2 linked regions of the Chelatococcus sp. YT9 genome follow. The protein of the gene in region 2 binds, or shares a complex with, the protein of the main gene of each other region. Links are inferred from orthologs where the notes say so. Each region holds a gene or a part of one and is shown on either strand. Other genes may lie near its edges. The genes, in order: uvrB and KIO76_RS11765.

Evidence for each region.
Region 1: the proteins of KIO76_RS11765 (region 2) and uvrB are in contact, whole or in part, in a crystal structure (PDB 7EGT), measured with the Thermus thermophilus proteins. The link is inferred for Chelatococcus sp. YT9 from one-to-one orthologs. Residues at the interface, in WP_096412145.1 of Thermus thermophilus: His654, Arg656, Phe657, Gln666, Asp668, Glu669, Lys680, Arg681, Leu682, Ser683, Lys685, Tyr686, Ala687; in WP_096411307.1 of Thermus thermophilus: Glu23, Leu25, Arg26, Asp27, Gly28, Glu29, Arg30, Phe31, Arg55, Glu326, Asp327, Phe328, Glu379, Ser382, Gln383, His398, Gly400, Arg401.

Annotation. Positions count from the first base shown.
Region 1 is NZ_JAHBRW010000001.1:2,426,137-2,429,672, forward strand. Bases 252-3,472 are described here. They hold uvrB (excinuclease ABC subunit UvrB), read right to left. Parts: upstream 3,134-3,472; coding sequence 452-3,133; downstream 252-451. Other genes in these bases: KIO76_RS11045 (hypothetical protein), read right to left, coding at 252-252; KIO76_RS11055 (hypothetical protein), read right to left, coding at 3,267-3,461. Outside these bases: more of KIO76_RS11045, read right to left, coding at 1-251. UniProt on the Escherichia coli protein: The UvrABC repair system catalyzes the recognition and processing of DNA lesions. A damage recognition complex composed of 2 UvrA and 2 UvrB subunits scans DNA for abnormalities.
Region 2 is NZ_JAHBRW010000001.1:2,574,773-2,578,195, forward strand. Bases 78-3,185 are described here. They hold KIO76_RS11765 (ATP-dependent helicase), read right to left. Parts: upstream 2,790-3,185; coding sequence 366-2,789; downstream 78-365. Outside these bases: KIO76_RS11760 (hypothetical protein), read right to left, coding at 1-8. UniProt on the Escherichia coli protein: A helicase with DNA-dependent ATPase activity. Unwinds DNA duplexes with 3'-5' polarity. Translocates on single-stranded DNA with 3'-5' polarity. Initiates unwinding more efficiently from a nicked substrate than double-stranded DNA.

The sequences.
Region 1 (3,536 bases), 150 kb from region 2 along the record:
GCCGCAGCTATATCCAACGAAGCATTGCGGGTTGTCGCGCGTCGAGAGGTAGGCTGGCACCTGACTCTGCCGCGGCGCGCAGTTCGTTACATAGGTATCGTAGAGATAGGGGCCCGTTCCGATGATCACGCGCCCCTGGCGCTGCACCAGATTCTGGAGAGCGGCGCAACTTTCGCGGGAGGCCTGAACCTGTGCTTGCGCGAAAGCCGATGGGACCGCAGCCGTGCCAAGCAGCGCGGCAACCCCGGTCACGGCGAGCGCTCTTAAAATCCTGGATAGCGATGTGTTGAAACCGGGGGGACAAATAGGCGGGTTCATCGTCATCAGTGTCCTCTGCGGCATTGGGATCATGCCTTCAATAGAAAACACTGATCGATTGTTCTTTCACAATCAGCAAGTTGTGATGAAGGGGCGTGCGATCCTAAAAGTGTAGGCTGCGCACGCCACCAGCCTAGCGTCGACGACGGCCGCCTTTCTTGACATTGGACGTGCCGGCCCAATCCGCGACGGAACGGGGCTTAAACTCCTCTGCTCCCAGTGGGATCTCGCGGTTGTGCGGTCCCATTTCGTCCAGCGTCGGCTTGCGTGCCCGGGTGGGTGGCTCACCATCGATGCCGGGAGGCTGGTTCGCTTTGGCCCCATATTTGCGGGATCCCGCAAAGCGCCCGGCCTTGGCTTCCACGTCTTCCTGCCGCGCCAGGGGATCGTCCGCGATGGCAAGCTCCGTCGCCTGAAGCCGCTTGATCTCGTCGCGGAGGCGCGCGGCGGTTTCGAATTCGAGATTGGCTGCGGCCTCGCGCATGCGCTTCTCGAGATCCGCCATGACGGCTTTGAGGTTGTGGCCCACACTGGCCGCCTCCTTCGGCAGGAGGCCGGTGTCCACCTTGACGTGATCGCGCTCGTAGACCGAATCGAGGATGTCGCCGATGTTCTTCTTGATGGACTGCGGCGTGATGCCGTGCTCGGCGTTGTAAGCGAGCTGTTTCTCGCGGCGCCGGGTCGTCTCGGCCATGGCCCGTTCAAGGCTGCCTGTGACATTGTCGGCATAGCAGATCACGCGGCCGTCGACATTGCGCGCGGCCCGGCCGATGGTCTGGATGAGCGAGGTCTCCGACCGCAGGAAGCCTTCCTTATCCGCATCGAGAATGGCGACGAGCGCGCATTCGGGAATGTCGAGGCCCTCGCGCAGCAGGTTGATGCCGACCAGCACGTCGAAGGCGCCGAGCCTCAAGTCGCGGATGATCTCGATGCGCTCGATGGTGTCGATATCCGAATGCATGTAGCGAACCCGGACGCCGTGCTCATGCAGATACTCGGTGAGGTCCTCGGCCATGCGCTTGGTCAGCACCGTGACAAGGGAGCGGTAGCCTTGTGCGGCCACCGCCTTGACTTCGCCGAGCAGATCGTCGACCTGCGTGCGGGCGGGGCGGATGTCGACGGGCGGATCGACGAGGCCGGTCGGGCGAATGACCTGCTCGACGAAGACGCCGCCGGTCCGCTCCATCTCCCACGAGCCGGGCGTCGCTGAGACATTCACGGTCTGGGGCCGCATGGCGTCCCATTCCTCGAAGCGCAGCGGGCGGTTGTCCATGCAGGACGGAAGGCGGAAGCCATATTCGGCCAGCGTCGCCTTGCGCCGGAAGTCGCCGCGATACATGCCGCCGATTTGCGGAATGGTGACATGGCTTTCGTCGGCGAAGACGAGCGCGTTGTCCGGCAGATATTCAAACAGCGTCGGCGGCGGCTCGCCTGGGCGGCGGCCGGTCAGATAGCGGGAATAGTTCTCGATGCCGGCGCAGGAGCCGGTCGCCTCCAACATTTCGAGATCGAAGGTCGTGCGCTGCTCCAGCCGTTGGGCCTCCAGGAGGCGCCCCATGCGGGTGAGTTCCTCCAGCCGCCATTTGAGCTCTTCCTTGATGCCCTTGATGGACTGGATCAGTGTCGGACGTGGCGTCACATAATGTGAATTCGCATAAACCTTGACGAAGCCGAGGTCGGCCGTCTTCTGACCCGTTAGAGGATCGAATTCGACGATTGACTCGACTTCGTCTCCAAAGAGGGAGACACGCCAGGCGCGGTCCTCGTAGTGGGCCGGGAAGATTTCGATAACGTCGCCGCGCACGCGGAAGGTGCCGCGGCCGAAGTCGCCACCCGTGCGCTTGTACTGCAGGGCTACGAGATCGGCGATCAGCTGCCGCTGTTCGATCGTCTCGCCGACCTTTACCGAGAAGGTCATGGCCGTATAGGTCTCGACCGAACCGATACCGTAGATGCAGGACACCGAGGCGACGATGATGACGTCATCGCGCTCGAGCAGGGCGCGCGTAGCGGAATGGCGCATGCGGTCGATCTGTTCGTTGATCGACGACTCCTTCTCAATGTAGGTATCCGACCGGGGCACATAGGCCTCGGGCTGATAGTAATCGTAATAGGAGACGAAGTATTCGACCGCGTTATCGGGGAAGAATCTCTTGAACTCCCCGTACAGCTGGGCGGCCAGCGTCTTGTTGGGAGCAAGGATGAGCGCCGGGCGCTGCGTTTCCTCGATCACCTTGGCCATCGTGAAGGTCTTGCCCGACCCGGTGACGCCGAGCAGAACCTGATCGGCCTCCTGGCGGCGAATACCATCGACGAGTTCGGCAATGGCGGCCGGCTGGTCGCCCGCCGGTTGAAAATCGGATTGCATGCGGAAGGCGACACCGCCTTCCGATTTCTCGGGCCTCTCCGGCCGGTGAGGCGTCCACAACTTGCCGTTCTTGAACAGCGGATTGCCGCTCTCCAGCAGGGCCGAGAGGGCTGCGACCGTGGCCGACACGCCTGACGCTCCCTCGGGGTTGCTCAGCGGGACCGGCGCCGTGGGCTTCTTTCTGGCCGCGGGCTTGCCTCCGGGCGGCTCGGACGTCCCGTTTTTGGCTGATGCGGAGCCCGCGCCTGGTGTCCATACGACACCCGTCTCAAAGCGCGCCTGTGGGGCCTCGCCGAAGCCACCCCGATCCTCATTACTATCGGACGCGGCACCGCCAGGTCCGGCGCGACCTTTATTGATCGCGGGATTGAGGAGATCCGCAAGGAACGGATTGAGGGGCTGGACGCGGGGTTTCGCAGCCTTGGAGCGGGGTGTTTTGGGAGCCATGGCCCCAATATGGGCCTACTTCCTCGTCGAGGAAAGACCGTCGACGTCATTCCCCGGCGCTTTCCCGGACAGCGCGAACGAGCCGCATCGTCGCGCGGCGTTCGCGCTGTCACGACCCTTGGGACGTTTGCAGCTAAATGCCGCTGAAAACGATCCCGATAACGAGCAGAACGAAGCCGAGCAAGAGCGTCTCGAAGCCGTAACCGGTGAAGAATGGTATCGGAAAGATACCGTAAGTGACGAGGAGCGCGATAATCGCCAGAATGAGCGCAACAATGAAAACGACCTTTGACGGAGCCGTCAAAGTGAAGCTGCCTGAGCTTGCCATCGAATTTCTCCCGTACAAAGGAGGGGAGGCGCGTCTGCGCGTGAAAGGCGGAGGCGCATGCCCCGCCCCTCCATG
Region 2 (3,423 bases):
ATGATCATCTCCTTATGATCCTATGCGTGACCCGATGTGCCGGCGAAACGTCGAGGGGATCTTTACCGTGTACTCCGCCCATCACCGGCGCCATTAAAATAGCTGGGGCGGAACTTTGTTCCGTGATTTATTTTAAGACTTGGAGTAGAAACACGCGAAAATGTAATGCGCCGGAAATATGTTTTAATGTTGGATTTTATGTGCTTGCGAATTTTCAAGCATAAAGCCTAGATTAAGTTTCCGCCGATCTGTAAAGATCAAGTTTCCCACCGCGCTATATTTTCCTTCGCTTCGTATGCCGGGTACCTGCGGGCCGCGATGGAGCGGCCCGTTGAAGGTCATCGCCGATGATGAAGCGTGGCGGCTCAGCCTTGTCTCTGGACGAAGCTGTCCAGCACCATCTTGCGACCGGCCTTGTCGAAATCGACGGTCAGCTTGTTGCCATCGACGGCCGCCACGGAGCCGGGCCCGAACTTGATGTGGAATACGCGGTCCGAGGGCGCGAATTCGGAAGCCGGTCCCGATGACTTGGCGACGAGCTCGCCCTCGATAAGCAGGCCGCCACGCCCGGGACCTGACGAGCTCCCGTAGCCGCCCCTCCCTTGCGCGAAGCCTCCGCGGCTGCCGCCACCTCCAAGTCCGCCCTTGTTCTGGGCGCGCTGCCAGCCCGGCGTGGCGTAGGACGATGAGAACGATTCCACGTCATCGAAGCGGCTTTTGCCGTAACCGCCGTAGGAGAAGGCGGCAGGGGCCTCGGTGACCTCCACATTGGCTTCAGGTAGCTCGTCAATGAAGCGGCTGGGGATCGTCGCGTTCCACAGGCCGTGGATTCGGCGGTTGGAGGCGAAATAGATCTTGGCGCGGCGCCGGGCACGCGTGATGCCGACATGGGCAAGGCGGCGCTCCTCTTCCAGCCCTGCGCGCCCGCTCTCGTCGAGGGCGCGCTGATTGGGAAACAACCCTTCTTCCCAGCCGGGCAGGAACACCGTGTCGAACTCAAGTCCTTTTGCCGCGTGGAGGGTCATCAGGCTGACGCGGTCTTCCGTGTCATTCTCGACGGCATCCATGACCAGCGAGACGTGTTCCAGAAAGCTCCGGAGGTCGGGAAATTCCTCAAGGCTGCGGACGAGCTCCTTGAGGTTCTCCAGCCGTCCAGCCGCTTCCGCGGACCGGTCCTTCTGCCACATCTCCGTATAACCGGACTCCTCCAGGATCATCTCGGCGAGTTCCGTCTGCGGCGTACTGTCGATCAGCGAACTCCAGCGCGAGAAAGCTGCCAGCAGCTCGCGCAGGGAGCTGCGCGGCTTCGGCTTCAGCTCCTCTGTCTCCACGATGAAGCGTGCCGCTTCCATCAGCGGGATCCGCGCTGCCCGGGCATGGGCATGGAGCACCTGCACGGTCGCATCGCCGAGGCCGCGCTTCGGCGTGTTCAGGATGCGTTCGAAGGCGAGATCGTCAGCAGGCTGGGCGACGCAGCGGAAATAGGCCAGCGCGTCGCGGATCTCCATGCGCTCATAAAAGCGCGGACCGCCGATCACGCGGTAGGGTAGCCCGAGTTGCACCAAGCGATCTTCAAGCTCGCGCATCTGTGCCGAAATGCGCACGAGGATGGCGATCTCCGAGAGATTGTGACCCTTTGCCTGCAAGGCCTCGATTTCCTCGCCGACAAGGCGCGCTTCCTCCTCCGAATCCCAGGCGCCGGTGATCGTCACCTTCTCGCCTGGCTCGTCGTCGGTGCGCAGCGTCTTGCCAAGCCGCCCTTCATTGTGGGCGATGAGATGCGAGGCCGCGGCAAGGATATGGGCGTGCGAGCGGTAGTTCCGCTCCAGTCGCACCACCACGGCTCCCGGAAAATCGTGCTCGAAGCGCAGGATGTTGTCGACCTCCGCGCCACGCCAGCCATAGATCGACTGGTCATCGTCACCGACACACGCGAGGTTGCGCTGGCCAGGCTCGCGCCCCTGGGCGAGCAGCCGGAGCCAGAGATATTGCGCGACGTTGGTGTCCTGATATTCGTCCACCAGCATGTAGCGGAAGCGCTTCTGATACTGGGCGAGGACGTCCGGATGCTCGCGGAACAGCCGGATGGTCTCGGTCAGGAGATCCCCGAAATCCGCGGCGTTCAGGATCTTCAGACGTTCCTGATAGTGACGGTAGAGGTCAGTGCCGCGGCCATTCGCGAAGGCGGCGCCCTCGCCGTGTGGCACCTGGTCAGGGCCGAGCGCGCGGTTCTTCCAGCCATCGATGAGACTCGCAAGCTGGCGCGCCGGCCAGCGCTTCTCATCGAGATTGGCGGCTTGGATCACCTGCTTCAGGAGGCGGATCTGGTCATCCACGTCGAGAATGGTGAAATCGCTGCGAAGGCCGACGAGTTCGGCATGGCGGCGCAGGATCTTGGTGGAGATGGCGTGGAAGGTGCCGAGCCAGGGCATTCCCTCGGCGGCCGGGCCGACCAGCAGGCCGACACGCGCCTTCATCTCCCGCGCCGCCTTGTTGGTGAAGGTGACGGCGAGGATGTCGGAAGGCCGCGCCCGGCCCGTCGCGATGAGATGGGCGATCCGCGTGGTCAGCACCCTCGTTTTGCCCGTGCCGGCGCCGGCGAGCACCAGCACCGGCCCCTCCGTGGTCTCCACCGCGAGGCGCTGCTCCTGGTTGAGGCCAGCAAGATAGGCGGCGGGTGCGGCCTGCGCCCGGGCGCGCTCGCTGAGGCTCCCGCCGCGCGGCGCGAGACGTGTGTCGTCCGGCCTGCCGTCAAGCTGAGGATGGGTTCTATTGATGCCTTGATTCATATGGCGACCTTGGACCAAAACGCGAACGGCGTCGAGAGCGCCATTGAGCTCGTATCCGGCAGCGGAACTTCGATCGCCAGAACGAGCGCGCTAGCGGCCAAGCTCTGAAGTCATCGCGACAATAACAAGAAACGAAGGTCGCCACGCTGCGGGCTCAGACACTCGATCTGTGTAGTCAAGTCATGAACGACAATTTTCGCGCGAGATCCAGCCGTAAAGCACGATACATGGATATATGTTCGAGCCTCGTCAACCTGGCGAGGCTCATAGGCCTTTGTGGAGCCGTCGCAATCTGGTGCCACACAGTTCATTTCAACGCTGCACAGGCGGAAGATGCGGATCGGAGCGAGTTCGAACGCGATTTCCGGAGGCAGAATGAAATCATTATGAAGCATATGCAGAACGCGCTCGACCGGCAGAAGCAGCAACAGAGCGGGCACCGCCAGATCGAGCGGGAGTTCAGACGATCGCTCGACCGGGGCATGCACTGACGCCTGTGCGGCCGATCTTGACGCCAGACGGGAAGCGCTCCCCACAGCCTTCAACCAATCAACATGCCCTTGGTGGCGGTGGCGTCGGCCACCATATGTAATAACGTCCGCCCCGTGTGGGGTAGAGGATAGATGGAGGCGGG